Regions from separate parts of the Paenibacillus sp. NRS-1781 genome, predicted to be linked through region 2. Evidence: riboswitches for the same ligand, from Rfam matches in the RefSeq annotation. Region 2 holds a riboswitch; the other holds the start of a gene.

Region 1 (15,463 bases), on a different contig from region 2:
TTGGATAAATATAAGAATATTCAAAAATCCATGTCAGCTGAAAATGACCCGGGTCTCATTTATATGGATAACGAATCCGTTGGCTTTGACGGATTGGAATTTCAATATCAGGAACAGTTACGAGGGAAAAATGGCTACAAAACGGTCCCGATTGATCCGCGTAATATGCCGGAGGGTGTAGATTCCGTTACTCCTCCGCAGAAGGGAAACAACATTTATTCCACCATTAACAAAGAGATTCAGGTTAAAACAGAAACCGCCATTATGGATCAATTAAGATGGTTGCATTCCCATGCTGTATCTGGCAAGACTCATCCTTATGCCAAAACAGGCTTTGCTGTAGCCATGGAAGTGGATACTGGTAATGTGGTAGCGATGGCCAGTATGCCGGATTATGATGCGAACTATTGGCAAACCGGAAATATATCATCAGATAACTACAAGAAAATTCAAAATGTATATTTGAATGGTACTATACGCTCCTTCGGCTCCGGTCAATCGGGTCAACATCCAGAGTCGGTTGTATTGCTCGGTTCCACGATCAAACCGCTATCTGTGTTGGTGGGCTTAGAGGAAGGTCTATTCAGTACATCGTCCTATTATCAGGATACGGGTGCTGCTTATTTTGGACGTAACAATTCGTCTCGGGTACGTAACTCTTCGGGTCATGTGTATGGCGGACTGGACCCGGCATCTGCTATTCGACATTCCTCGAATGCATTCATGGTCGATATGGTAGGCAAAAGACTATACAACAAATACATTAATAATGCCAAGGAAGATCAAGGTGTGAATGTATGGGACCGTTACATGAAGGAGTTTGGACTAGGTGTGTCAACGGGGGTAGATTTGCCAATGGAATATCCTGGGTTAAGAGAGTATGGACCTAGAAGCAAGGAGTCGTCACTGTCCAAGTTGGCGTATGCTTCTTTTGGTCAGCAAGGGAAATATACAACGCTCCAGCTTGCACAATATACAGCCGTGTTGGCTACCAAGGGCAAACGAATGGAGCCACATTTGGTCAGTCAAATTAAAGATACCAATGGAAATGTAGTCCAAACGATTAAGCCGAAGGTGCTGAATGAAGTGAAATTCCCGGATGCTTACTGGAATGAAGTCATACGCGGGATGGCTACAGATGTCAGTGCATTTAAGGGTTTCCCGTATGACTTCGCCCGCAAAACAGGTACATCTCAGCAAAGCGTAGGCGGAACACTGAAGGATAACGGGGTATTCATTGCCTTTGCACCACGAAAGAATCCCAAGCTGGCTGTAGCAGTCATTATTCCCGAAGGAGGTTTTGGCGCGACGAGCGCTGGACCTGTGGCGCGTAAAATTTTCGATGCCTACGACGAAGTGTACGGTCTGGACGGTGTACCGAAGAAAAAGGATGCTACAGCATCTGATCCCAATGCAGTCAAACAGCCATAATATAGTACTACGTAACAATTCATTAAAGCTTCTCTCGGCCTTTGTGCTAAGAGGAGCTTTTTTTATGATCTTTATCCGTTTTCTTACAAAATTGTAACCACCAAATTCATCATTATTTCCCGCTATTATGGTAGGATCAGGGATATGATAACCCGGTGAAAGGAGTAATGACCTGCTAATATGGACAGAGGCAGTTTGGATAAGAAGTTTTCATTCAAAAAGAAAAGCCATGAAGAAAATGAAGAGGCACAAAAAAAGCGGACGGTTTTTCGGACTAATCTTCTTTTTTTCAGTGTTTTTGTGTTATTTGCCATTATCTTTACCAGACTAGCGGTCTTACAGTTTGTGCAATCGGCAGAACTGAAGGAGCAGCAGCAATCCGTAAATACGAAAAATGTCCCGTTAGCCCCGAGACGCGGCACGATTTATGACTCTTCGGGTCTCGTCAAGCTGGCGTATTCTACTCCGGTACAGTCGCTGTATGTGACCTTACCCAAGGATTATAGCAAACGAGCAGAAAAAGACCGTAAGCCGGGAAAAAAGCTGCTCCCCGAGTTTAATGCTTTTGCTGAAAAGCTTGCTGTCAAGCTGAATGAGTTAGGAAGTACAGAGGGCGAGCAACTTGATGTAGAGAAAATTAAGGAACGGCTGGACAAGGACTACACTCAATACAGGGGCTTTACTCCGCGCCTGGTCAAATCTGACTTGAATCGGGAGGAAATCGCATATTTTTTGGAGCATCGGCAGGAGTTCCCCGGGATTGAGGTTGTTGAAGAAAGTGTGCGCCATTATGACCCGGATCGGGTGGGGGTGCAAACGATTGGATATATGTACAAGTTCAAAGGAGCGCGAACCAATCGGCCAAAGTACAAGGAGCAATATGAAGCCAATTCGGAGGTCCAAAGACCCGAACAGGTTTACTCGGAAAGTGAGACCGTCGGATATGATGGCTTGGAGCTTCAGTATCAGGATGAGCTGAGAGGAAAAAACGGCTATAAAACGGTAGAGGTAAATCCGCGCAGCATGCCGGAAGGCATAGAATCCATTACTCCTCCGAAAAAAGGATACCATCTGTATTCCACCATTAACAAGGAAATTCAGCAAAAAACGGAACAAGCGATTGTTGATCAGCTTCGTTGGCTTCATACCCATCCGGTATCGGGTAAGCTCCACGGCGATGCCACTACCGGCTTCGCTGTAGCGATGGAGGTCGAGACAGGGAATGTCGTAGCGATGGCCAGTATGCCGGACTATGACTCCAATGTATGGAAAACGGGAAGTACATCGCCTTCGGTATATGACGAAATTCAGCATAAAATGGGGAACGGAACGATTAAATCCGTACCTAGTGGAAAAGCGGGTCCGCATCCAGAATCTTCGGTGCTGCTGGGTTCAACCATTAAACCCCTAACCGTGCTGATCGGGTTGAAGGAACACTTATTTTCTCCGGGACAAACTTATCTCGATACGGGGAGCGCATACTATGGTAAAAATCGATCCAGTCGGGTCGGTAATTCGAGTGGACATGTATATGGTCCTCTGACACCTAGCAAGGCAATCGAGTTTTCGTCGAATACTTTCATGGTGGATATGATCGGCAAGCCGCTGTATGACAAATACGGAAGTAATGCAGGGATGCATCAGGGGATTGATGTATGGGACAAGTATATGAAGGCATTTGGATTAGGCGTACCGACTGAAGTCGATCTGCCAGGCGAGTGGGCAGGCAGGCTTGAGTATACGAGCAAGTATGAAAGTGCGCTGACACGCTTGGTACAGGCTTCCTTTGGTCAACAGGGGAAATACACGGCGATGCAGCTTGCCCAGTATACAACCGTGCTGGCAACGAAGGGCAAGCGTATGCAGCCGCATTTGGCCAGTAAAATTGTAGATGATCAGGGCAACCTCGTGCGTGAGTTCAAGCCCAAGGTGCTGAATGAGGTCGCTTTTTCAGATACGTACTGGAATACAGTGATTCGCGGTATGGCTACGGATGTTAAAGCATTTAACGGGTTTCCGTATGATTATGCCCGTAAAACGGGGACTTCCCAGCAGGTGGTGGGACGTGCGGTTAAAGATAACGGGGTGTTTATTGCTTTTGCTCCGCGTCAAAATCCGAAGCTGGCCGTAGCAGTCATTATTCCTGAAGGGGGCTTTGGCTCGACGAGCGCTGGACCTGTGGCACGTAAAATATTTGACGCTTATGACGAGGTTTACGGGTTGGATGGTACACCAAAAAAGCCACAGGCAGCGAAGTGAGGACTTGATTCTTTTGTGGGCTTCTCTTTTTCATGGTAAAATGTCGTTGGACATAAGGGACATACAGGAGGAAGAGAACCCATGGGAGAAAACCAATATAAATACAAGCTGCTTGCGCTCGACATGGATGGAACTTTATTGAACGACAATCATGAAATTACGCTGGAAACGATCAACTGGATTAACAAGGCGATTCAAGAGGGGATTCACGTGTGCTTGTCTACCGGACGGGCGGCGATGCATGCTTTGCCTTACGGGCAACAGCTCGGTCTGGATACGCCTATGGTAACGGTAAACGGCAGCGAGGTATGGAAATCCCCGCATGAACTGTGGCGCCGTTATTTGCTTGATAAGGAGCTAGTTCGGGAAATGCACCGGATTGCTGTAGAAACCGGGTCCTGGTTCTGGGCATACTCCACTGAGGAATTATTTAACAGAGATCGTTGGCCAGATACATTGGATACACAGGAATGGCTTAAATTCGGTTATAATACGGAAAATGACGAAATTCGTCATCAAATTTTGCTCAAGCTTCAGGACATGGGTGGACTTGAAATTTCCAATTCATCCATGACGAACTTGGAAATCAACCCGGCTGGTATATCGAAGGCCAGTGGGATTGCTGAAGTATGCGATTTGCTTGGAATTACAATGGAACAGGTAGTCGCTGTGGGTGATAGTTTGAATGATTTGGCTGTGATTCAAGCGGTTGGACTGGGTGTTGCGATGGGTAATGCACAGGATACGGTAAAAGAAGCGGCTGATCTGGTCGTAGCTTCGAACAATGAAGATGGCATCGTTGAAGTTATCCGCGATTATGTACTTGTCTAAGAGAACGAATGATGAAGCATATGGGATAATTATTGGACGAGAAGGAGGGAGCCAATGGACATTGTAGGCTGGATTATTATCGTTGCGCTGTTCATTGTTGGCATGGCCGGGGCGGTATACCCCGTATTGCCAGGGGCGCTCGCCATCTATTTTGCATTTTTTGTGTACGGCTGGTTTTTCTCGTTTGCTCCATATAATGTATGGTTTTGGATCATACAGACACTAATAGTAGTTGCACTATTTGTTGCAGATTATGCCGTCACTGCGTGGGGGGTCAAACGATTTGGCGGCTCGCGTCTGTCCACGATCCTTAGTACCATCGGCATTATTATCGGCCCTTTTGTGATTCCGGCATTTGGTCTGATTTTAGGGCCGTTTATTGGCGCTGTGCTGGGTGAACTAATGAGCAAGGCCCCGCTGGATCGAGCGATTAAAGTGGGCTTTGGTTCTGTATTAGGGCTGTTTACCAGCACCGTGATGAAAGTAATTTTACAGCTTGTCATGATTCTTGTATTCTTGATTTGGGTGTTCTAGCTTAACATCCTATGTTTGTGATTTGCAGAGACAGAATCGACATGCGGCTCCGCACCGGTGATGGCTCAGGCCATGACTGCTTTGCGGAGCTTTTGCATGCGTGTCAACAGCAAGAAAGAAGGGAACGCATTTTGTCCAATAAAGAAACATTTCTAAGAGGCACGCTTATTTTGGCCGCTGCTGCGCTGGTGGCGAGAGTGCTGGGTCTGGTGCAACGTGTTCCGTTAGAGCATCTGCTCGGTTCTGTGGGGAACGCCTCGTTTACGATTGCGAACAATGCTTATTTGATGTTGCTCACGGTGGCTACAGCAGGTATTCCAAGCACGTTGAGCAAAATGGTCTCAGAACGCTACGCGCTGAATCGGCCTTCGGAAGCACGACGTGTGTACCATGCGGCGTTGCTGTTTGCCGCGGCGGCGGGCATTATCATTACGGTGGTGCTATATTTTGGTGCGCCTTATTTTGCCGAGAAAGTGGCAGGGGTTCCGCAGTCGGCTTTGGCTATTCAGGCATTGGCACCAGCCTTGCTGCTGTTTCCTGCCATTGCCATGATGCGTGGGTACTTCCAAGGGCGCGGTAACATGACCGCGGGCGGTATTTCACAAATTGTGGAGCAAGTCGCACGGGTGGCTACTGCAATTTTACTCGCTTTTATTATTTTGAAGCTCGGTTATGGAGATCGCGAGGTTGCGGCCGGGGCATCCTTCGGGGGGGTCATGGGAAGCTTTGGCGCACTGGCAGTCATGCTGTATTACACGGTGAAAATGCGTCGCCAGGATCGACAAGAGCAATTCCAGGAGGAAAGCTCCGCACTGCCGATGATGCGCATTTACAAAGACATTTTTACGCTGTCTATTCCAATTGTATTGTCTTCTTTGACGGTTCCGGCCGTTAACTTTATTGATACGTCGATTGTGGTTAGACTGCTGTCCGTCCAAATCGGCTTGGAACAGGCGACCACCCAGTTGGGTTATTTGGGAGCACGTGCTCAGAGTGTGGCGGGGATTCCGCCGATTTTGGCTATCGCGCTCAGTCAATCGCTCATTCCGATCATTTCGGCGGCCTTTGCCCGCAAGGATGAACAGCATTTGCAAAATCAGATGACGCTGGCCTTGCGGATCTCTATTTTGACCGGAATGCCGATTGTGCTGGCCTTGTGTGTAACCGCCTATTCCATCAATGGTTTACTGTTTAGCTCGCTTGGAGGCAGCGGGATTATCGCTGTTCTGACACTTGGAACGATATTCCAGATCACGATGATGACCTCCAACTCCATATTGATCGGTATGGGCAAACCACGTATTTCAATGGTTAATGTTATAGTCGGTATCGTGGTTAAGCTTGTGGCGAGCTGGCTGTTGGCTGGCTGGCTTGGAATTTACGGCATCATTGCCGCAACCGGATTATGTTTCCTCGTGATTACGCTACTGAATTTGCGTGTGCTTAAAGGCATCGTATCCTTCTCCATCATGGGCCGTCGCTGGGCAGGCTTTCTGACCGCAGTCGTGCTCTCGGGAGTCATTGGATATGGTGTGAATGAGGCTTGTATTCTGCTGGTTCATATCATGCCTGCACGTGTGGCCTTCTTCATCGCATGCTGTATTGCCGGGGCGGCTGTACTGGTATGCTATCTGGTGCTGTTGGTCCTACTACGCGTACTGCGTCGGGACGAGCTGGGTAACTACCCGCGTGTGCTGCAAAAGGTACTGCGTCCACTGATGCGTCTCCAGCGTGAGTCTACAGGGCAACGAGGCTAAAAGAAGTATAGGCAGCCCTCCAGCTTTTTTAGTGAAAAGGCCGCAGGCTGGCATGAACGTCATGGGCCATCGCTGTTTTTTGGATGCCATGGCGGTGCTCATGCCGCATGGCAAATAACAGCGGTCGCTTGGGTTCGCTGAGATGCCCAAGCGTGGATCCGCCCTGAAACCAGTCGTAACGGGGGATCGGATCATAAGCGGTATCCGACCAGACGGCGTTCAGCTCGGGGCTGTACAGGCGTTGTCCTTGTGGCAGCCATTCATGCGCCAGGAGCGCTGCACTCTCTTCAGGGGAGCGCAGCGCTTTTTGTTTGTCCGGAGTGAACAGTCCCGGCCAATAGTCTCTGCGTGAGCCAGTGTGGGGCACGCTGGTAGCGAATGCTGTTACTTGGTCCAGTACCTGCTGGTGTCCGAACAGCGTGGCATACAGGCTTTTACCAAAGCCAATCCGTTCATCCAGATGGCCAAAGCGCTCCATTACAAGTCCGGCGAGCCCCCCGTTTAGTCCGAGTGGAAATATGATCTGATTCAACTGGAGCCAATCGTGCAAATAAAAGCCCCGCTTGTGCGTCACAAATTTTTGGAAATACGGATCTTTCACCACCCGGCCTTCAATATAGTTTTGTTCATTGATGATCAGGGCTACGCTTAAGAGAGAGCTGTCCCGCCAAGCCCAGAAACGTTCCCAGAAGGGTCTCATGAATGGTGATACATGGAAATGGGGCAGCAAATGGAAGCAGCTTCGGCCCAGATGACGGCTGTGCATGTATAGTTGCAGCTGCGGGTAGGCGTCCTGAAAAATAAGGGCATTGCAGCGCTCCAGCAGCCGATATAACCATTCCTTTTCCTGTTCGCCGAACAGACTGTCGATCAGCCCCCCCTTCAAATCGGTCATGTTATAGCCACCATTGCGAGAAACCAGGTGAGCCAGCAGCGCCCAATGTAACTCGGGATAGCCATGATAGCACTCCAGGTAAGCGGCTGTACGGGTGATGTTGCTACGATTTTCCTGTGCCGTATCGTTCTTGATCCGCTCGACCAGCTCGCAGTCCGTTTCACATAAGGGCATATTCAGAGAAGAGGGACGGGATGCAGGTCCATTCACCAGCATCAGCGCCTCGGCTTCATCCATGGCGGCCTGTGCAGTATGGTAATCCCACGGTAGCTCACGTAGCGGATAGCGCAGCTTGCGGGACTCGGTCCAGGCCGCCCGCGTGCCTTCCCATGCTTCCTCCGCAGCACGTGGTACGGAACCGAGCAGCTTTAGCCCACCATGAAGCTGACGTGATGCCACATGGAACCATTCGGTGAGAGACATACTTGATAACCTCCTTTCAATGATGAGAACACTCCGTACCCGTTAAGTATACGGGGATGCTCTAAGTGTGTTCTTAAGTTATATGATTAGTATGTCTCGATGGCAGGGCTTCCAATCGGTGATACGGGAATAATAGGGGAGTGTGCAAAAGCGCCGCTTGGCGTTACAATAGGGAGCACAAACTCTTGTATACAAACAGAATTCAAGGAGGAATTATCCATGCAAAAGATCGTCTCTCATGAAGACTTTAATAAGGCAATATCCGCTTCTGGCGTAACGGTGGCTGTGTTTAAGGCGGACTGGTGTGGGGATTGTCATTTCATTGATCCGTTCATGCCTGATGTGGAACAGGAATATGCAGACAAGCTTACATTCATTGAGATTGATGTAGAGCAGGCGGAGAGCGTTAGCCAGGAGCAAAATGTACTGGGTATTCCCAGCTTTATCGCTTACAGTGAAGGCCGCGAGCTGGTGCGTCTGGTGAACAGATTGCGTAAATCCCGTGAGGAAATTGAGCAGTTTTTGGACCGGGCTGTGGAAGTACACGCCAGCTTGGCTAAATAATTGATGTTCTGCATGGCATAAGGGTTTCGAGGGGAATTGTATTCATAAGGGCATTTCAGAGAGCCGCTTCCTTCCAAAGGGGGCGGCTCTCTAACGGGACACGTTCACATTTTGTCAACAAAGCGCGTATGTCAAGGAACGATATATCAGTTATAATTATTTTAAGTGATCATTTCACAACATATAACGATAATAAATATTTTATCTGGAAGGATATGGTGAGCTCGTTGAACAACAAAATTAGAATATTAAAGTGGCTTGCACTCGTAACATGTATTGTCATGTTTTTGGCTACCTTTGGCGGAGGTGTCGTGACGCGGACCGATTCGGGACTGGGTTGCGGTCGGGAGTTCCCGCTTTGTAATGGTAAGCTGGTTCCGGCACATACGGTCGCATCCATTATTGAGTTTACTCACCGCTCCGTCAGCACGATGGCCGGGCTGCTTTCTATCGCCTCTTTTGTTGGCTTTCTGCTGTATATGAAGCATCGGAAGGATTTGCAGCTGTTCTCGTTGTTGACGCTACTATTTGTCATTATACAAGGAGCGATGGGGGCTTTAGCTGTGGTCTTTTCCCAATCCGCTCCGGTCATGGCGCTGCATTTTGGCTTTGCCCTGATCGCCTTTGCCAGCGCGACTATGATGACATTGGGAGCCTGGAAGGAGCATGCGGATTCGCGCTTCAACCCGCGTTTGCCCACCGTGCCTGTCAACCGGGGCTATCGTAATTTTATATGGTTGTCGACGATCTATACGTATATTGCGGTATACTCGGGCGCACTGCTCAGTCACTCGGTCATTCAAAAAGTTGTAAATCTCGGCGGTATCATATCTCCGTTGTTGCTTCACCAGCTTACATCTGGATTGCTGTTTGTGGTCATTTTGGCCGTGGGGCACTATTCTTATCGCTATCACCCTAATCATCGGGATATTCGTGTACTGGGTGTCGTTGCGGTGGCATTGATTATGCTTCAGGTCGTTATTGGCATTAGCCTGTTGTACGTCACCAGACCGGAAATTTACATGTTTGTGGTACTGGCACACATGCTGGCCATTGCAACGCTGTTCTCCATCTTGTGCTACATGAGCTACCGTGTGTGGCAATTGTCACCGGACCGCAACATCGTTCGGACACACACACAGCGTACCTAAGCAATTCGTTTGTGATGAACGAAGCTGTGATGAATGCAACGGATATTTTGCCCAAGAGGCGCTTAAGCACGTATAATAGCATATAAGGATTTTGCAAAATCCGGTATAAGAAACAAACCTGGCCCGCGAGTTACTCGAGGGCTTGATTTGCTTAGGAGGAATCGTCCAGTTGATCTACCAGAATTTGCGTCAATTTATTGAAGCGCTGCGTAAAGAAAATAATCTTCAAATTATAGAAGCACCCGTCGATCCTTATTTGGAGCTGGCCGAGATTCATCGGAGAGTTATTGAGGAAGAGGGACCGGCATTGCTGTTCACCAATGTAAAAGGTACCCCGTTCCCTGTAGCCAGCAATCTGTTTGGCACAAACCGTCGTGTGGACATGGCCTTTGGCCCTCGCCCGGAGCAATTGATGGATGCGATTGTAGGGGCGACCAAAACTTTGCTTCCACCCACACCCAAGGCTTTGTGGAATGAACGTGGGCTGATTAAGGACATGCTAAAAGTAGGGCTGAAAACGGTATCTCATAGCGAGGCTCCTATATTGGGAGTTCGCCGTACGGATGCTCCGCTGGCTCCACTCCCAAGAGTGACGAGCTGGCAGGACGACGGGGGGCCGTTTATCACGCTTCCGCTCGTATATACCGAGAAGCCGGGTCAGTCCAAGGATCATAATTTGGGCATGTATCGTATCCAGATTTATGATGATCAGACGACCGGGATTCACTGGCAAATTCATAAGGGCGGCGGCTTTCATTATCATGAAGCTGAGCTGCGTAATGAGCCGTTGCCGACAACCGTTATTATCGGCGGGCCACCAGCCCTGATTGCGTCCGCGATTGCTCCGGCACCGGAAAATCTGCCTGAGCTGCTGCTTGCCTCGCTCATTATGGGCGGCAAGCTGCCGATGACGGAGGACCCGCTCGGCGGTCACCGGATTCCGGCAGAGGCCGAATTTGCGATCAGTGGCTATGTGCCACCTCACGAACGTCGCCCGGAAGGGCCGTTTGGCGATCATTTTGGCTACTACTCCTTGCAGCATGATTTCCCTGTATTTCATGTCAAGCATATGCACCACCGCAAGGATGCCATTTATCCAGCGACCATTGTAGGTAAACCACGGCAGGAGGATTACTATCTCGGAGAATTTTTACAACGTCTGCTGTCACCTGCCTATCCGCTTGTGATGCCTTCCGTCAAGTCGCTGTGGGCATACGCAGAAACGGGCGTACATGCATTGGCAGCGGCAGTTGTGCGTGAAAGCTATTCCCGTGAAGCGCTGGTCTCAGGCTTTACCATTTTGGGACAGGGCCAATTGTCGTTAACCAAATTTCTGATGCTCACGGATCGGGTGATTGATTTATCCGACTTTAACCTGCTGCTGGAAACCATTCTGGAGAGATTTAATCCAGCGACAGATTTGTTTATTTTCAATCATACGTCTCACGATACACTTGATTACACGGGCCGTAAGCTGAATCATGGCAGTAAAGCGATCCTGATGGGTGTAGGTGAGCCTATACGTGAGCTGCCCCGCGCCTATGAAGGAGGCGACCTGCCGAGTATTCGCGAGATTGAGCCGTATTGCGGAGGCTGTCTCGTCGTATCCGGTGCGTCCTTTGAGCAGGAGCCTGAGCTGGCTGCGCGGGTGCTGGAGCGTTTGGCTGCGGGTGAGCAGGAATGGCCGCTTGTCTTTATTGTAGATGATGCCAAGGAAGTCGTTCGCTCACAAGCATCATTCCTGTGGACGGTGTTTACGCGATTTAACCCGGCTACGGATATGTATGCAGACAGCGAGGTGCGTTTGCATCATCTGAACTACAAGCTGCCGATTGTGGTGGATGCACGCATGAAGCCGGGCTACCCGGATGAAGTGCTGCCGCGCGAGGATATTGTTAAGCTTGTAGACCAACGGTGGACGAGTTATTTCGCTTGACGCCCTCTAACCAACCCAACAACCGGATTTTACATTCATAAAAGGAGGCGTGAGCATGATACGCAAGCTGCTAGGCGAGCCGCCGCGTGTGGATAAGGGCATCCTGCTGGATGCAATGAACAGCATGTCAGACATGCTAAAAGTGCTGGAGCGGCATATTCAGGCCAGCGGAGATCCGACTCATGATTTTCGCAAGGCGGATATTTTGACACGCGGCCTGATGTCATCTTTGGATGAGCTGGAGCAGAGCCATCATGCTGCCGCCTTTTTCCGAACGAAAGTGAAGGCCGGATATGCCGAGGATATGAGCGTTGATGAAAAATCGGATTACGCGCTGTACGTATTCTTTTATAAGGATGGGTTTGTGAGGGTATTTTCCATTTTGGATAAGCTCGGGAATTGGCTTAATGATCTGTATGATCTGAAAACAGGCGAGTATAAGCCGCATTATTCTTATTTTACCGTGCTGCGGCAATTCAGGTATTTGAAGATGCATCCTATAATGACCGACAATCTGAATGATATTAAGGATTCATATACCAGTGCCATTAATCGGCTGCGCAAGCGGCGTAACACGGAAATACACTATATGAATACGGAAATGCAGGATGATCTCTGGCAACGGCATCGTGCTTTGTATGGCAAGATACAACTGGAGGATTTGGATCATCATCTGGAGGATTTAAAGCAAGGTCTGGAGATGGTGATCCGTTCCTTGGCAACTGCCTTTCGTTATACGGTGAAACAATGGGAGAACCGGGAAGCTCGCCCATAATTATGTGAGAAAATATCCTTTGACAAAGCTATGTAAACTATCTATACTGAAATCTAGTTTCAGAAAAACGCTTGAATTATGATTTTAAATATAAACTTAACGGACAGCTAAAGCTGGAGTTTAACATATTTTTCTTATCCAGAGAGGTGGAGGGACTGGCCCGATGAAGCCCGGCAACCCGTTCTTTCCCGGTGTAACGCACCGGGAGGGGACATGATGGTGCTAATTCCTACAAAACCGCTAGAGTTATAGCGATTTTGGCAGATGAGAAAAGGTTCGCATAGCGGGGCCCTTTTCATTCTGTGAAAGGGGCTCTTTTTGTACCATCATAGAGATGAACGTCGCTTAAAAGGGTAAGGAAGATTGAAGGGGGTCGCAGCACGTTGATAGAGCTTAAGCAATTAACCAAGCATTATGGCAAAGGCAGCCGACGCGTCAGTGCGCTATCCGGTTTGAATCTTTCCATAGAGCGTGGTGAAATATTTGGAGTCATCGGTCATTCCGGAGCGGGCAAAAGTACGCTGATCCGCTGTATTAATGTATTGGAACGTCCGACCTCGGGCGAGGTATGGGTAGATGATGTGAATCTCGCCATGGTAAGCCAATCCCAATTACAGAAACAGCGTCGTAAAATCGGAATGATCTTTCAGCATTTTAATTTATTATCCTCAGCGACGGTATATGACAATATTGCCTTTCCGTTGCGTCTGGTGAACACGCCCAAGCAGAAGCTGGACCACAAGGTTCGTGAGTTGCTGGAGTTGGTCGGTCTGGAAGAACACAGCGCTAAATATCCGTCACAGCTTTCGGGTGGGCAGAAGCAGCGGGTTGGTATTGCACGGGCGCTTGCCAGTGATCCTCATGTACTGCTGTGCGACGAGGCGACCTCGGCACTTGATCCGCAGACGACAGGGTCCATCCTGAAATTGCTGTTAGACATTAACCAGCGTTTTAATTTGACCATCGTACTGATTACGCATGAAATGCATGTCATTCAAAGCATCTGTGATCGTGTCGGCGTCATTCATCAGGGGGACATCGTGGAGCAAGGTCCGGTGGCAGAAATATTCCTCAAGCCACAGCATCAAGTAACCAAGGACTTTATCCAGCGGGAGTCTGAGCATCCCGAGGAGCTGCAAGCAGCCATAGCAGCAGCAGGAGGCGGCGAATCGGCGCATGTTGTACGGATTTCATTTTTGGGCAGCAAGACATATGATGCGATTTTGTCACGTACAGTCCGTAGCACTGGGGTTGATTTTGCGATCTTGCAGGGAACCATCTCCACGATTAAAAACGTACCCTATGGACAGCTTATCGTCCGTTTTGAAGGGAATCAGGAGGCTATTGAGCACACGCTGCGCGAAGTGTCCGGTCAGGGACTTGATGTGGAGGTGATCGGACGATGAGTGAACTTGATTTTTCGCAAGTGAGTTGGGAAGAACTGGGTAACTCTACATTAGAGACACTCCAGATGCTTGGTGCATCTGCGTTGTTCACCCTTATTATTGGTTTACCGCTCGGGATTTTATTATTTCTGGCAAGCCGCTCTTCATGGAGTCTGATGAAGGTGATATACGTTGTACTTTCCTTTATCGTAAACATTTTGCGGTCCGTACCGTTTATTATTTTGATTGTTGCACTCATTCCTTTTACGCGGTCGTTGGTTGGCACCTCTACCGGGGTGCTGGGTACGATTCCACCGCTGGTCATTGGCGCTGCGCCATTCTTTGCCCGTCTCGTAGAGACGTCATTGCGCGAAGTGGACAAGGGTGTCATCGAGGCTGCACAAGCCATGGGCGCCTCTACAGGTCAGATTATTAGGCGGGTGCTGTTGCGTGAGGCCCTGCCGGGTCTGCTCGCCGCATTAACGATTACCGTCGTTACGCTCGTATCCTATACAGCAATGTCCGGTATGATCGGGGGCGGTGGTTTGGGTACATTAGCTATCAACTACGGATACTACCGTTATGAAACGGCTGTCATGATCGTTGCGGTCATACTGATGATCGTACTGGTGCAATTGCTGCAAATGGCGGGAGACCGTCTGGTGCGGCATTATACTCGAAAATAGGGAAACCATATAAAATCCTTATTGATCAGGGTGTCTAAATCCTGAACATCACAATTCATTGGAGGGTAATCACATGAAAAAATGGATATTGGCCGTATTAAGCTTGACATTAATTGCGGTATTGGCTGCTTGCGGCACGAAAAGCACGACATCTGATACAAACAATGCGACCCAAAATACGGGTGGGTCACCACGTGAAGTCGAACTGAAAGTTGGCGCTTCTCCTGTGCCGCATGCAGAAATTTTGGAAGCGATCAAGCCACAGTTGGAAAAAGAGGGCATTCGTCTTCAAGTCGTTCAGTTTAACGACTACGTACAACCGAACGTACAATTGTTCGACAAGCAACTGGATGCTAACTTCTATCAACATGTACCATACCTGGATGTTATGAACAAAGAGCGCAAAATGGACCTGGTATCTGTAGGCGCGGTTCATCTGGAGCCATTCGGTATCTACTCGCAAAAATATAAAAAGCTTGATGAAATTCCGGATGGTGCAACAGTTGCCATTCCTAACGATGCAACCAATGGAGGACGTGCATTGCTGTTGCTGGAGAAACAAGGTCTGATCAAGCTGAAAGATGCAAGCAACATTGAAGCTACAGTAAAAGATATTACAGAAAACCCAAAAAACCTGAAATTCAAGGAGCTGGAAGCGGCTATGCTGCCACGTCAGTTGCCTGAAGTGGACATTGCTCTGATCAACACGAACTATGCTCTGGAAGCGAAGCTAAACCCGACGAAGGATGCACTGGCATTGGAAGATAAAGATTCTCCATATGCTAACGTTCTGGTAGCACGTCCTGATAATAAAGATTCCGAAGCGATTCAAAAGC
Region 2 (15,463 bases):
AATACGAGCGGTGAGGTTTATAAGGAGCTAAAGCTAAAGGACAAGCTGGCAGACATGAGCCGTGAAGAGCAAATCTCGCTTTTATCCTCGAATGGAAGATTGATCAAGCGCCCGATTGTAACAGACGGGAACAAAGTAACGGTAGGCTTCAAAGTGGAAACATTTGAGGAAGCATGGGGCGCTCAATAACGTCCAATTCGACTCCGCGATATGTTATACTGTTGGGGTTAAATAATAATATCATGAATGGGAGCAATACAATCTGTGACACAACGTAAAGAACAATCCATAATGCTGGTTGACGGCATGGCTCTGTTATTCCGCGCTTATTATGCAACTGCTGCAAACGGTTATATAAGGCGTACAAAGGCCGGAGTGCCAACGAACGCCATATATGGTTTTATTCGATATTTTTGGGATGCGGTACAAACCTATAATCCGACGCATGTCGTATGCTGCTGGGATATGGGAGGAACGACGTTCCGCGGGGAACATTTTGCTGCGTACAAGGGCAATCGGGCTGACGCGCCAGATGATTTGATTCCTCAATTTACATTGATCCGTGAAGTGACGGACAGCCTCGGCATTCCTAACATTGGAGCGGCAGGTTTTGAAGCGGATGATTGTATCGGTACGCTGGCACGCCTTTATACGCAGACTGAGGACATGGATGTAATGATTCTCTCCGGAGATCATGATTTACTCCAATTGGTGGATGAGCGGACACGGGTCATTATCATGAAAAAAGGCCACGGCAATTATATGGTGTATACCCCGGAAACGCTGCTGTCTGAAAAAGGACTCAAACCTCGCCAAGTCGTGGACCTCAAGGGCCTAATGGGGGATGCAAGCGACAATTACCCGGGAGTACGAGGCATTGGTGAAAAGACGGCACTCAAGCTGGTACAGGAATATGACTCCATTGAAGGTATTCTGGAGAATCTGGATCAATTGACGCCGGCGGTGCGCAAAAAGATTGAGAGTGATCTGGATATGCTGCATTTGTCACGTAAGTTGGCTGAAATTCACTGTGGTGTACCTGTAGCATGCGAACTGGACAGCTGTCTGCTGACACTGGATCATGTGCAAATTGTAGACAAGTTTGAGGAGCTTGAAATGAAAAGCTTGTGTACGTTAATGGGTGTGGCAACTGGATCATAACGAAGCCAGTTTGGCTTCACAGGTACAACCCGGAGCTCGCATTACACATATGAGGATGCTGGCGCTTTGTGCGTTAGTGTCCTTTTAAGGGGATTGACCTTGGACGCGTTTCAGGCGAATATAGGGTAGAGAGAACCGGATCATGACTGAGAGGGGACAACAGCAGCTATGACAGTATTGGGAGCAATTGAGGCAGGTGGTACCAAATTTGTATGTGGAATTGGCAACGAACAGGGAGAGGTGCTGGAACGCGCGAGCTTTCCTACAGCCACGCCAGCAGAAACGATGGCGAATGTCGTTGCATTTTTTGAAGGGAAGGGTATTGAAGCGCTGGGCGTAGGGTCGTTCGGGCCGATTGATCCTATCGAAGGCAGTGATACATATGGCTATATTACAACAACGCCAAAGCCGCATTGGGGCAATTATAACCTGATTGGCAAACTGAAAGAGCATTTTGACGTACCTATGGGATTTGACACGGATGTGAACGGTGCAGCATTGGGCGAATCCATTTGGGGGACGGCTAAGGGACTGGATAGCTGTCTCTATATTACGATAGGTACAGGTATCGGAGCGGGTGCTTTGGTCGGTGGAAAGCTGATTCATGGATTGTCACATCCTGAAATGGGCCACATCCTGGTGCGTCGTCATCCAAAAGATACTTATGAAGGGACATGTCCTTATCACGGAGATTGTGTGGAAGGATTAGCAGCAGGTCCTGCACTTGAAAAAAGATGGAAGGTCAAAGGACATGAGCTTTCTGTGGATCACCCGGCTTGGGAGATGGAAGCTTATTATCTGGCACAGGCTTTGATGAGCTATGTATTGATTCTTTCACCGCAAAAAATTATTATGGGCGGTGGAGTGATGAAGCAGGAGCAGCTGTTCTCACTCGTTCGCGCCGAGCTTCAAAAACTGTTGCACGGATACGTACAGCATCCGAGTCTGACTACAGAAATTGATCAATATATCGTGGCCCCAGGCTTGGGAGACAATGCCGGATTGTGCGGTGCTCTTGCCTTGGCAAAGGAAAAGCTGAACAAATGAAAATTTCGGGTTGACGGCGATACGAGGTACGGTTATCATATAGGCAACAGCATAGTACGGCTCAAAAAGGGAAGCACCTTTCTTGCAAATACGCGAGATAGGTGCTTTTTTGCGTTTGGCGTTGTACCGGACTGTAACCCAATTATAAGCATGGAGGAAAAAAGCATGGAAATCGTATTTTTAAACCGCTTGTCCAAACGGAATGAACAGGGCCATGAGCTATTTGCCCAGGTATGGATTGGACAACATGATGGGGTATGGAGTGCAGGATGGAGCACACAACACAGCTTGGATGAAAGTACAGATGATCTTTGGTACGAGGGTAGCTTGTGGCAGGAGTTGCTGCATGTATACCGCCATGAGCTGGCGCTGAAGATGGCAGAGGGCTACAGACCCTTAATCCATGGTGTTTTTCATGAGCAGGAAGGGGCAGGAGCAACAGGACGTGGACAAACATTACAAAAGCTGTATTGCTATAGTGATTTGTTTCCGCGTGATGATGTGTATGAGCAATTGACGATGTGGAGGCGGCAAAAGGCGGCTGCCGAGCGAAAGGCACCTTATTTTATTGCCACCAATCGTCTGCTCCGGTTGATTAGCGTATATCTTCCCCATACCGAGGAGGAGTTGCTGGAGCTACCAGGGATGGGGCAGGGTAAAATATCTCAATATGGGCCAGAGCTGCTGGCTATTACGACACAAAATGACCGGACTACGCCATTTCCGCTAAATTGGGTAACAGAGACGCTGGATGAGGAAGTTTTCTTATCATGGCTTTACAAGCAAAAAGAGAACCAATATAAGCAGGAACTGAATAAATTCAGTCTGACAAAAACCATTATTGAAGGTATTTCAGACGGTCTTACATTGGAGCATATTGGACTGAAGGCGGGGTTACATCGTAGAGAAATGATTGAAGCAGTAGAGCATTTGGATCGAGATGGAATCGATATGGAAAAACTGATCCGTCAGGAATTAGTGAACGTATCTGAAGAAGAGCAGATGGCGATCTGGTCTGCGTATGAAGAACTGGGGGATACGCTGCTCAAGCCCGTCATGCTGCGGGTATATGGTGAGGAACAGGCTGCGGAAACGGGACTGGATCAAGTTTATGAGCGGCTGCGTCTGATTCGTATCCGTTTTCGCCATCAGGTAGCATCAAATCGACATGCGGGATAACATAGCGAAAATATAAAAATAACCACACAAAAAAAGCGGCAGCTATATCCTGTGAGGATACGGCTACCGCTGATTCTTTTCAAACCCAATCCTTCTTGCGGAAAATACAAAACATGCTGACACCCAGCGTCACCATAATACCAATGACGACAAAATAACCATAACGTGTATGAAGCTCAGGCATATTATCAAAGTTCATACCATAAATTCCGGTAATCACCGTCAACGGCATAAACACGGTTGTAATCGCTGTAAACACGCGCATGATTTCATTCGCACGGTTAGCGATACTGGATTGATAAGCTTCTCGAAGGTTACCCATTAGATCGCGGTAAGTTTCGAAAGTCTCCGAAATTTTCACGGCATTTTCATAAATATCGCTGAAATATTTTTGCAATTGATCGTCAATCAGTCGTAAATCCCGTTTGTTCAACGTATTGATGACTTCTTTTTGTGGACCAAGCACTTTTTTTAGCCACAGAATCTCACTGCGTAAGCCGATAATTTCATTCAAATGCGATTTTTTCGTATGCATCAAAATGTCTTCTTCCAGCTTTTCAATGCGAACCTCAATCCGGTCACCAACCAGAAAATAGTTGTCAACGATCAAGTCGATCAACAGATACATAAAACGGTCAGGCTGGCTGACCTCCTGCTCCCATAGCATAGGCTTGAGGGTGCGTAGCTCATTGATTTTCTGCTTTGTCACCGTAATGATAAAATGGCGGCCCAGGAAAATGTTCAAAGCACGTAAAAATATTTCTTCATCATCAAAACGAATACTGTTTACAACGATAAAATAATGGCTTTCGTAAATTTCAATCTTCGGACGCTGCTCTTCTTCACTCAAACAGTCCTCTACCGCGAGATCATGCATGGAGAACAAAGGCTGGAGCACTGCCAGATCATCAACATCGGCATCAATCCAATAAAAGCCTTCTGTTGGCGGAGTAAGCGCCATTTCAATTTCTTCGACAGGGGTAAAAACCCCGTTGTTTACCAAACGGATTTTCATATATGTCACTCCTTATGCTCCGTCGTAACGGAAAATACGTGTACCTAAAAGCATAAGGAATGACTCAGTTAGCCAGTTAGCCGGAGCGGTTAAGCGGATCCCCATCAAAAGCAAGAGGCTTTTGGAGCATGCAGAGCCTGGCGTCCCGTCTTTCGGCAAGCTGAAGTCATTCCTATGCTGTTGTTCAGGGATCGCCGCCTATTCGGACTCGGGTCGCCTTCCATTCCGGATTCACCTCACACATGTTCTTTTTTAGGTTGCCACAGGATCGCAGAAAGCACTCTAAATCTGCACCACTGCTTTAAATTTTCGCCTATAGCACTTGTATAGTATAACGCTCGGCCTACAGCCTTTCAAGCGCAAAATCATGGGCTAAACAACACGAGTGACAAGAGCTTCGACGATAGGGTAATGTATGATTTAACATATGGAAATATTAGACGAAGTGTGAATGCAGGGGTGAAAAATTACAAGTCTCATCTTGACGAAGCCCATCGGATGCATTAAAGTGAACAACAAGAACTTTTTATGAACCCAAATTGAATATAGCGAAATCTTATCAAGAGCAGGTGGAGGGACTAGCCCGATGATACCCGGCAACCGGCGATTTTAATCGCACGGTGCTAATTCTTGCAGGACGCGCGCTTTTTACAAAGAGCGATGCCCTGACAGATGAGAGAGGCGCATATGGATACAAATATGACCTTTCTCGTAACCGAGGAAGGTCTTTTTATTATATGCCCGGCATCTCAACATGACGATTTTCGCAAAAAACTTCACCGAACAAGGAGTGAATTTACATGCCGATTAAAATTCCGGATACACTACCTGCCAAGGAAGTGCTGGAGGGCGAAAATATTTTCGTAATGGATGAAAGCCTTGCTTATCATCAGGATATTCGTCCGTTGCGTATCGCCATTTTGAATTTGATGCCTACCAAAGAGACAACGGAAACCCAACTGTTGCGTCTGGTCGGCAATACTCCGCTTCAAGTGGACGTTACGCTGGTGCACATGAAGTCACATGTATCTAAAAATACATCGCAGGAATATTTGAACATGTTTTATAAAACCTTTGACGAGATCAGAAACAGCCGCTTTGACGGTATGGTTGTTACTGGAGCACCCGTTGAACAGCTTGAGTTTGAAGATGTGAACTACTGGGAGGAAATCCGGCAAATTTTTGAATGGACGAAAACGAATGTAACTTCGACCATGCATATCTGTTGGGCCTCACAGGCGGGTCTGTACCATCATTTCGATGTTCCTAAATACGGACTTGATTACAAATGCTTTGGCGTGTTTTCACATAGCGTTATTAAACCTAAAGTGAAGTTGCTACGCGGTTTTGATGAAATGTTTTATGCACCTCATTCCCGGCATACAGAGGTTCGGCGCGAAGATATCGAGCATATCGCCGAACTGGAGCTTTTATCCGAATCTGAGGAAGCCGGAGTGTATTTGGTAGCTACGCGTGATGGCAAACAAATCTTTGTGACTGGACATTCCGAATACGATCCACTTTCTCTGAAATGGGAATATGATCGTGATGTCGCCAAAGGGATGGATATTGAAGTACCGAAAAATTATTTTCCCAACAATGACCCTGAGCGTACACCGCCCTCAACCTGGCGTGCGCATGCCAATTTATTATTTTCAAATTGGCTCAACTACTATGTATACCAAGAAACTCCTTTTGATATCGGGCCCCAGATTTAAAATGGGGCTTAACGTTTATATCTACGCAGTACCACCTTGCAGCAGCGCAGCAGTATAGATATGATAATCCAATTTTGCGGCATATGTTATGCACCTATTGTGGAAATGAACAGGAGGATTCATATGAGTGAGAAACAGTGGAAAATCGAAAGCAGATTAGCACAAATTGGTTCAATCGAAGAGCCGGTAACCGGAGCGGTGAATTTTCCGATTTATCAATCTACGGCGTTTCGCCATCCCCGTTTGGGTCAAAGCACAGGATTTGATTACATTCGGACGATCAATCCGACACGCAAGGTGCTGGAGGAGGCGTCCGCTACACTGGAATCCGGTGATGCAGGCTTTGCATGCAGTTCAGGTATGGCGGCGCTGCAAACGGTATTTGCCCTGTTTGGACAAGGGGATCATCTGATTGTATCGCTGGATCTGTATGGAGGCACGTATCGTTTGCTGGAACGTATTTTATCCAGATTCGGCGTGACGGCGAGTTATGTGGATACGAACGATCTTGAAGCCATCGAGCAGTCATGTCGACCGAATACCAAAGCGGTATTCATTGAAACGCCTACGAATCCATTAATGATGATTACGGATATTCGGGCTGTAGCCGAATGGGCGTCACAACGTCAGCTGCTTACCATTGTAGATAATACGCTGTTAACACCGTATTTCCAGCGTCCTTTGGAGCTGGGTGCCGATATTGTGGTACATAGCGCAACCAAGTATCTGGGCGGACACAATGATGTGCTGGCAGGCTTGATCGTAACCAAGGGTAAGGAGCTATCAGCCGAAATTTCCTTCCTGCACAATTCCATTGGTGCTGTACTTTCTCCGAGCGATAGCTACCAGTTGATGAAGGGCATGAAAACATTGGCGCTGCGTATGGATCGGCATGAGCACAATGCGACGGTGCTGGCCAATTATCTGCTGACGCATCCGGCGGTGGCTGAGGTGTTTTATCCGGGACTTGAGGGTCATCCAGGGCGTGAGATTCAAAACAAACAATCCAGCGGCAACACAGGTATTTTCTCTTTTAAAGTAAAAGATGCCCGTTATGTGGAGCCCTTGCTTCGAAACATTAAGCTTATTGCTTTTGCAGAAAGTCTGGGCGGTGTGGAATCGTTAATGACTTATCCTGCTGTACAGACACATGCTGATATACCGGCTGAGATTCGGGATGCAGTGGGAGTAGATGATCGGTTGCTGCGCTTCTCCGTCGGCATTGAGCATACGGATGATTTAATTGAAGATTTGCATTCAGCGTTGGAGGCGGCGCGCCAGGAAATTGAAGGAGGACAACAGCAATGATTGAGGACGTACGGAAAATCGGGCAAGAGTCGGAAAAAGAACGGAAATTCGCTACCAAGCTGCTACATTTTGGCTCTGAAATCGATAGTGTTACGGGTGCATCGAGCGTACCGATTTATCAGGCGTCCACCTTTCACCATCACGATATTTTCAATCCTCCGCTGCATGACTACAGCCGTTCCGGCAACCCGACACGGCAAGCTTTGGAGGACTATATCGCCTTACTGGAAGGCGGGGCCAGAGGGTTTGCCTTTGCATCAGGCATGGCGGCAATATCCAGTACGTTTATGCTGTTGTCCGCAGGGGATCATGTCATTGTTTCGGAGGATGTATATGGGGGGACCTACCGTCTGCTGACTTCGATTTTAAAACGGATGAATATTGAAACCACCTTCGTCGATATGACAGACATCAGCCTTGTGAAAGAAGCATTGCAGGAAAATACGAAGGCAGTGTACATGGAGACTCCGTCCAATCCAACCCTCAAAATCACCGATGTGGCAGGGGTAACAGCTTGGGCACAGGATAAAGGACTGCTGACACTGCTGGATAACACCTTTATGACGCCATATTATCAACGTCCAATTGAGCAGGGTGTCGATATCGTGTTGCACAGTGCAACCAAATTTCTCGGCGGCCATAGCGATGTATTGGCAGGTCTTGCGGTAGCACGTACGGAGTCGTTGGGCAGACAAATCAAGCAGCTTCAAAATGGGCTTGGAACCGTATTGGCCCCACAGGAGTCGTGGTTGCTTATGCGCGGGATGAAGACACTGGAAGCGCGTATGGCTCACAGCGAAAAGAGTGCAGCGAAGCTGGCCAATTGGCTGAACGAGCGAAGTGACATTGAGGCGGTATACTATCCGGGTCTGGAAAATCATCCGGGGCGTGCCGTACATGAGAGCCAATCCAGTGGATACGGAGCGGTGATCTCGTTTGATGTAGGTTCCGGTGAGCGTGCAAAAGAGGTACTCAATCGCATACAAATTCCGATTGTGGCGGTAAGTCTGGGCGCTGTGGAAAGTATCTTGTCGTATCCGGCGATGATGTCACATGCTGCAATGCCGCATAGTGTACGTCTGGAGCGTGGAATCACGGACGGTCTGCTACGTTTCTCCGTAGGTCTGGAGGATATTGATGATCTGATCAGTGATCTGAATGAGGCTCTTCGCTAAAACAAAAACACAGCAACATAAACATAAAATCTAAATAAGCAGCAAGCTTCTGTGTAGTGGGAAGCTTGCTGCTTTGTGTAGGACGACATGGCGGAGGACAATATGAACGGTGTTGCACAACCCCATTTTCCATTTCCATGAGACAATGTACCGTAGAATTATAGCTTGTTCGTCGCATCATCCCCTGGGTAGAAAGCAGAAAGAAACGGGAATAAGTATGGTTCCTTACCTAAAGATATGTTAGTATTATCATTAGGTTTTACTATGCTATATAGCACAGACAAATACAAAGCCAGTCATGAACACATATAATACGACAGGGTTCGAACGCAGGTTTGTGAAATCATTCTCGTTCATAAGTCCTGTCTTTCATTTCGTCCCCCTGTGAAAGCGAAGGAGGATACACCATGAGTGTAATCGACCATATTTTAGATAAAGCCCTGCGCAGCGAACGCCTGAATTTAGAGGACACCGTTGCTTTGTTCGAGTCGGACGAGGTAGAAAAGATTGGTCACGCGGCGAACAAAGTGATGAACCGTATGCATCCTAATCCGATCAAAACCTTTGTCATCGGACGAAATATTAACTATACGAACGTCTGTGACGTATACTGCCGCTTTTGCGCTTTTTACCGCAGACCGGGTTCAGATGAAGGCTATGTCCTCCCCGATGAAGTGATTTTCCAGAAAATCAAGGAAACGCAGGATGTAGGCGGCACCGAAATTCTGATGCAAGGCGGTGTGAATCCTAATCTGCCGTTCAGTTATTATACCGATTTGCTCAAAGCGATCAAGGATCGTTTTCCCGATATTACGATGCACTCCTTCTCGCCGGCTGAAATTCATAAGATGAAGGAAAAATCCGGCTTGTCCATGGAAGATACGATTCGAGCCATTCATGAAGCCGGATTGGATTCCCTGCCAGGCGGGGGCGGAGAAATTTTGGATGACCGCACACGCCGCAAAATCAGCCGTCTCAAAGGCTCTTGGCGGGATTGGATGGACGTGATGCAGACCGCTCACAAGGTGGGTATGAACACGACTGCCACGATGGTTATCGGCTTTGGCGAGTTGATGGAGGAGCGTGCGCTGCATTTATTGCGTGTTCGTGATGCCCAGGACGAATGCATTGCAAACAAATATGATTCCGAAGGCTTCCTGGCCTTTATTCCATGGACCTTCCAACCGGATAATACGAACCTGAAAAAGGAACGCCAGACGCCAGAGGAATATTTGAAGACTGTTGCAATCAGCCGTCTTGTACTGGATAACATCAAGCATATTCAGTCTTCGTGGGTAACGATGGGACCAGAGATCGGTAAAAAATCACTGTATTACGGTTGCGACGACTTCGGCAGTACGATGATTGAGGAAAACGTCGTTTCCGCCGCAGGTGCAACGTACAAAGTCAACATCGAATCCATTTTACAGCTGATTCGTGAAACGGGTCATGTTCCGGCACAGCGCAATACCCGCTATGATATTATTCGTACCTTTGACGGTGCCAGCAGTATTGAACATGACTTTATTATGCAAAATTAAGACAAACACACCATAACTAAATTAACACATAATGGAGCATATAACCTGTTATTTTGCGATCGTAACACAAAACTTGTCTATCATTAATCCAAATGGAAGGATTAATGATAGACAAGCTTTTTTGACGTTGGCTTCCATCATGATTTGGCTGCTTAAAGTTTAGAGAAACGCTCTAGTTGTCCTCTTTTTCTAAATACTATCGTATTGAAAGGCAGCTATCGTCATGATAGTATATTAATTAATGGAGTGTTATAATCATACATTAATAAGTCATTTAAGCAATCCACATGTTGAATTCAAATACATATGAAGGTGAATCTTATGCTCAAAGTTAACCGAAACGACCAACGTCCCCTATGGCAGCAACTTCTAGACCAAGCGATTCATAATATTAGAACAGGAAAATGGCCACCAGGGGAATTGCTACTCCCATCTCGTGAGCTCGCTTTATTAGTCGGTGTCTCGCGCTCAACCATACAGATTGTTTATGAGGAATTATTCAGCCGTGGATACACCGTGACATCTCGGCGCGGTGGAACAAGGGTAAGTGAGTGGAGCTATATAACAGGCTCTTTTGAAGATGTTATGCCTCAAGGGCCAGTCACCCCTGAATTACCTGTATTAAAGGCTGCAGTCAATCATCTACACGGCTGGCTTAGAGGCAAAGAAGAGCAAAATGTGGAGATTGATTTCTGTCCCCACGAGCCTTATTTGGACCAACATTTTCAAAGAAAATGGAGACAATCATTTTTACAAGCCTCCACAGAAATGGACTTGGGGAATTGGGCTTATGGTAACGCCTACGGTTTTGTATCACTTCGCGAACAGATACAACGGTATTTGTCACTTGAACGAGGAATCCATGTGCATATTGATCAAATTATGTTAACCTCAGGAGCGCAGCATAGCCTTGATTTGATCGCCCAAGCGCTATTAATGGAAGGGGACACGGTTTCTGTTGAAGATCCCGGTTTTCCTGCCGCTTGGATGACCATGAAATATAGGAGTATGAATGTGGTGCCCGTTCCTGTTGACGAGTACGGATTACAGGTAGATCGCATTCACCCACAATCCAAGCTAACTTTTGTCACGCCTTCGCATCAGTGTGCAGTTGGAGTCATAATGTCGGAACCCCGGAGGCAACAATTGTTACGTAAGGCTTCACAACATCAATTTTGGATTGTTGAGGACGATTATGATAGTGAATTTCGATATCGTGGGGACCCACTTCCTACGTTATTCAGCCATCAACCCCAAAATACGTTATATATGATGAGCTTTTCCAAAATGGTTGCTCCTGGAATCCGAATATCGGCGATTGTTGGGCCAAAAGGGGCCATCCAACAGCTTGCTCATGTCCATGCACTCACTTATCGTCATCTTCCAATTATGGAACAATTGACGCTTGCTCATTTTATTGAACACGGGCATTTCATGCGCCACATGAGAAGAGTCAGAAATGTATATCGGCGCAGACATGCAGCCATGACAAAGGCCATAGCTGCTACTGGTCTGGACAAACGTTTTAAACTCAGTGGGGTAGAAACAGGATTGCACATGCTTCTCGAAGCTGAGGAATCGTTTGACGAAGAAGCTGCGACGAACCAAGCGCTCAAAGAAGGAATACGTGTTTATCCCCTAAGCAATTATTGTCTAAATAGCGACCGAAAAGGATGGGTACTTGGTTTTGCTAAAGTAGATGAGGAGGCAATTGAAGTCGGTATTTATCGCCTTGCGGAGATGCTTTTATAAGACGCCGTCTACGCCGAGATGCATCATTAAAGCGCCTCCACAATATATCTGCCATACCTTTGTGACTTTATCTGTTTCTGTACTGATTTCAAGCCTTCTATTGTTTCTGCTCGGCTTGTTGTATTACATTCGTACTATACTGCTTTTTTCGAAACTGTCCATGTATCAAAATATGTGCCGTCAAACCTGTAATAAGTCCCCAAAATGCACCTCCAACTCCAAGTAATGTAACATTTGCGGCTGTTGCCAAAAAAGTAATTAATGCTGTCTCACGTCCCTTGGGATCTGTTAATGCGTTGGCAAGGCTACCGCCAATTGTACCCAGGAGTGCCAATCCTGCTAAGGTGGCGATAAAGGTAGCAGGAAGAATCAGAAACAGAGCAGACAGCGTCACACCAAAAATGCCGACAACAATGTAAAAAATGCCACAGGCAATACCTGCAATGTAACGTTTTGTTGAATCCTCGTGCGCGTCTTTCCCTGTACAAATCGCCGCTGTAATTGCTGCTACATTAAAGGCGTGTGAACCAAAAGGCGCTGTTAAGAGCGAGCCTAAACCCGTTACAGTCAAAATCGGATTCGCGCTCGTTTTAAATCCGTCATTTCGTAACACTAGCATTCCAGGCATATATTGTCCTGTCAAGGTAATAATAAACAGCGGTAATGCAACACCCAATAAAGCATGAAACGAAAACTCTGGAACGACAAATACCGGCGATGCAATTGCCAATTTGATATTACTGAAATCTACTTTCCCCACACTAATTAAATAAATAAGTCCGATTGCCAAAATACCCACGATAGCGTAACGGGATGTAAACCTTCTTAATACTACATACGCAGTAAACAGGACAACTACAAGCAGGGGGTCAACTTTCGCGCCACCAAAGGCTGAAATGCCAAACTGCAGTAAAATACCTGCCAGCAGCCCTGAAGCAATGCCTGGAGGGATTAGCCGGACGAAACGTTCGAACATCCCCGATAACCCCAAAATAATAAATCCTAAAGCAGAGATAATATAGGCGCCAATCACTTCTGGATAGGGGGTTACAGCTAACGCCGAAACAAGAAAAGCTACGCCTGGTGTTGACCAAGCGGTAATAATCGGTTCACGGTATCGGTAACTTAGCCATATACCAGTTACACCCACACCAATAGAAATCGACCATATCCATGAAGCGGTCATTTCAGAGCTTAGACCTGCTACTTTTGCTGCCTGAAATACGAGAATAAATGTACCCCCATAATTGACAATGACAGATATTAAAGCAGCTATAGTGGGTGAAATTAAATCGCGGCCGCGCAGTGAAGTTGATGTTGTGTTCATAAGCTCTCTCCTGCCTCTCTCCTAATCGTTCTGACGCGCGTTTTCGTTCCAGTAATACGTGTCTGGCAAATAACGTTGGCCAAATACGCTTGTCCCTACGCGTATGATTGTAGCTCCTTCTTCGATGGCAACCTCGAAATCCCCTGACATGCCCATCGAAAGAGTGTCTATTTCTACACGTGGAAATTTTTCTACCATAATCTGTGCTTGAATTTGTTTTAACAATCGGAAGCAATGTCTGGTTTCGTCATTTGAGGCATTCAGTTTTCCAATAGTCATCAAGCCTTTAATGTTTAACGTTTCGAACTGAGACAATTGTTCAACTAACTCCAGTGCTGCTTCCGGCGGAGCGCCAAATTTGCTTTCTTCGTAGGACGTATTGATTTGCACCAAAATATCCATGGTCTTGTTCTCTTTCAAAAGCTGATGATGCAATGCCTGCCCCAATCTCAAACGGTCCACAGAATGAATGAGCTTGACATATTTTACAACGTCTTTTATTTTATTCGTTTGTAGATGTCCGATAAAATGCCATTCCACCTGGTTGTACTGCTGCATAAGCGGTAATTTCCCCAAAAGCTCTTGAGCTTTGTTTTCACCAAATAAAGTTTCGCCCGCTTGAATGGCAATTTTTAATTTTTCAAGGGGTACGGTTTTTGTCGCTAACAACAATTTCACATCTTCTTTCTTGCGCCCTGAAGCCTGGCAAGCCAATTCCATCCGTTGTCGTACGGATTCAAGATTTTCTTCGACTAATTGGCCCATGTTCGTTCTACCCTCTTTCTGCTTCTCACCCATGTATTTTGTTCAAGTATTTTAGCTTTTCGCATTTCTGATGCCTTCTTATCAAAATTTTTGGTTCTAACATCAGTAAAGAGCCACAGTCCTTATGATTAGGATCCATGGCTTTTGGTCATTACTCGACATGGCTGGTTTAACTTTCATCCCAAACCCTGTTTTATAGATGTAAGTACCTTCTATATTGGTTCAGGAATGGAGATCACGAAGATAGACACATGAAATTGGCAAAAATAAATGTTTTCATTAGAGACCGCTATTAGACTGTTTTTGCTGGTCTATACATTTTTTCTTCTTCGATTGGATTTTCTTTCGCCGTTATATGATAGGGGTCAATTCGGTATACCTGAACTGGACCTCCGAATACAGCGGACCTGTATTTGTCAACGTGCTGTTTGGCTAATGGGCGGTTATAATAATCAGGCACATATTTTCGAATCATTTCCTGCAACATAAGTGTAACTTCGTCCAGATCGACAATAGGCTCAGCCTTGCCGAAAATCATAACACTCATATATGCGGTGTCTGTCTTGGCTGGTACTGGATCAGTAATAGTTCCATATTCTTCGCAAACTGTAAAACAAACCTCTGGATTTGTACTCATCACCTGATTTCGTCTCCCGCCTGTAGCTCCATGAAAATAAAGCTTTCCGTTTGACCAAACATAATTGAGCGGAACAACGTATGGCAACTTACCATCAACCATACCCAGATGCCCAATCCTCGCTTTATTCAAGAAAGAATCAATTTTGCCACTGTCTGATACTTCTCTTATCTTGTAACGAACCTTATCCATTTTCAACCACTCCTATAATGTTGGATTGTTTTCGTTAGTATATCAGTCATTGGATTGAGTTAGTACATCCATAATATAATAATCGAGCAGTCCATATTTTTTGCTAAGCAGATTCTTTTCAAAGCCGAGGAGTGGCTTCAGCTTTGCTCAAGTTATGAAGCTGTTTAACCAGCGGCGGCTTGAAACGGGACTTTCATTTGATCAGATGGGATAAATGCATGGGAGTACACGCTCACTATGCGCATGATCAACCGCTACTTATACTAAGATGTATCTTGAAACAAGCTACTAATAGTTCACGTTTCTGCCGCAGGCACAAAGCAATACCCGCTATGATATTATTCGTACCTTTGACGGTGCCAGCAGCATCGAACATGATTTTATCATGCAAAATTAGGAATACTTTCGTTAATATAGCGTAATCACGACAAAACGCTTATCTTTCATTAATCCGTGAAGAGGGATTAGTGTAGATAAGCGTTTTTTTATGTGTTTATATTATTGATTATTCTTTTTCCTCAAATCGCATTAATATAGATATGTCTTTGATATGTAATGCATGGGCAATTTTTTCGATGTTGTTTATATTCAGTTCTTGAAATTTATTGTTGCACAAATTAGATATTTTGGATTGTGGAACTCCCGA

What was found. A riboswitch is a leader RNA that binds a small molecule or an ion and turns the genes downstream of it on or off. The one in region 2 is predicted to bind S-adenosylmethionine.
Region 1: another riboswitch for S-adenosylmethionine. It lies ahead of ACIFO6_RS03300 (methionine ABC transporter ATP-binding protein); the one in region 2 lies ahead of metA (homoserine O-acetyltransferase MetA).

The regions. Positions count from the first base shown of each region.
Region 1 is NZ_JBITPI010000011.1:44,555-60,017, forward strand. Features, by position in the region: gene ACIFO6_RS03250 (peptidoglycan D,D-transpeptidase FtsI family protein) at 1-1,431, shown strand, start outside; gene ACIFO6_RS03255 (peptidoglycan D,D-transpeptidase FtsI family protein) at 1,612-3,690, shown strand; gene ACIFO6_RS03260 (Cof-type HAD-IIB family hydrolase) at 3,772-4,521, shown strand; gene ACIFO6_RS03265 (DUF456 domain-containing protein) at 4,576-5,055, shown strand; gene ACIFO6_RS03270 (putative polysaccharide biosynthesis protein) at 5,187-6,812, shown strand; gene ACIFO6_RS03275 (DUF2515 family protein) at 6,841-8,130, opposite strand; gene ACIFO6_RS03280 (thioredoxin family protein) at 8,350-8,694, shown strand; gene ACIFO6_RS03285 (COX15/CtaA family protein) at 8,913-9,845, shown strand; gene ACIFO6_RS03290 (UbiD family decarboxylase) at 10,015-11,781, shown strand; gene ACIFO6_RS03295 (Cthe_2314 family HEPN domain-containing protein) at 11,837-12,556, shown strand; SAM riboswitch class I at 12,688-12,827, shown strand; gene ACIFO6_RS03300 (methionine ABC transporter ATP-binding protein) at 12,940-13,962, shown strand; gene ACIFO6_RS03305 (methionine ABC transporter permease) at 13,959-14,627, shown strand; gene ACIFO6_RS03310 (MetQ/NlpA family ABC transporter substrate-binding protein) at 14,701-15,463, shown strand, end outside.
Region 2 is NZ_JBITPI010000033.1:73,404-88,866, forward strand. Features, by position in the region: gene ACIFO6_RS12530 (arsenate reductase family protein) at 1-189, shown strand, start outside; gene ACIFO6_RS12535 (5'-3' exonuclease) at 265-1,161, shown strand; gene ACIFO6_RS12540 (ROK family protein) at 1,330-2,208, shown strand; gene ACIFO6_RS12545 (HRDC domain-containing protein) at 2,374-3,387, shown strand; gene corA (magnesium/cobalt transporter CorA) at 3,467-4,402, opposite strand; SAM riboswitch class I at 4,956-5,081, shown strand; gene metA (homoserine O-acetyltransferase MetA) at 5,203-6,120, shown strand; gene ACIFO6_RS12560 (PLP-dependent transferase) at 6,244-7,428, shown strand; gene ACIFO6_RS12565 (trans-sulfuration enzyme family protein) at 7,425-8,603, shown strand; gene mqnC (cyclic dehypoxanthinyl futalosine synthase) at 9,011-10,144, shown strand; gene ACIFO6_RS12575 (PLP-dependent aminotransferase family protein) at 10,466-11,896, shown strand; gene ACIFO6_RS12580 (benzoate/H(+) symporter BenE family transporter) at 11,994-13,223, opposite strand; gene ACIFO6_RS12585 (YggS family pyridoxal phosphate-dependent enzyme) at 13,245-13,988, opposite strand; gene ACIFO6_RS12590 (pyridoxamine 5'-phosphate oxidase family protein) at 14,281-14,817, opposite strand; gene ACIFO6_RS12595 (hypothetical protein) at 15,323-15,433, opposite strand.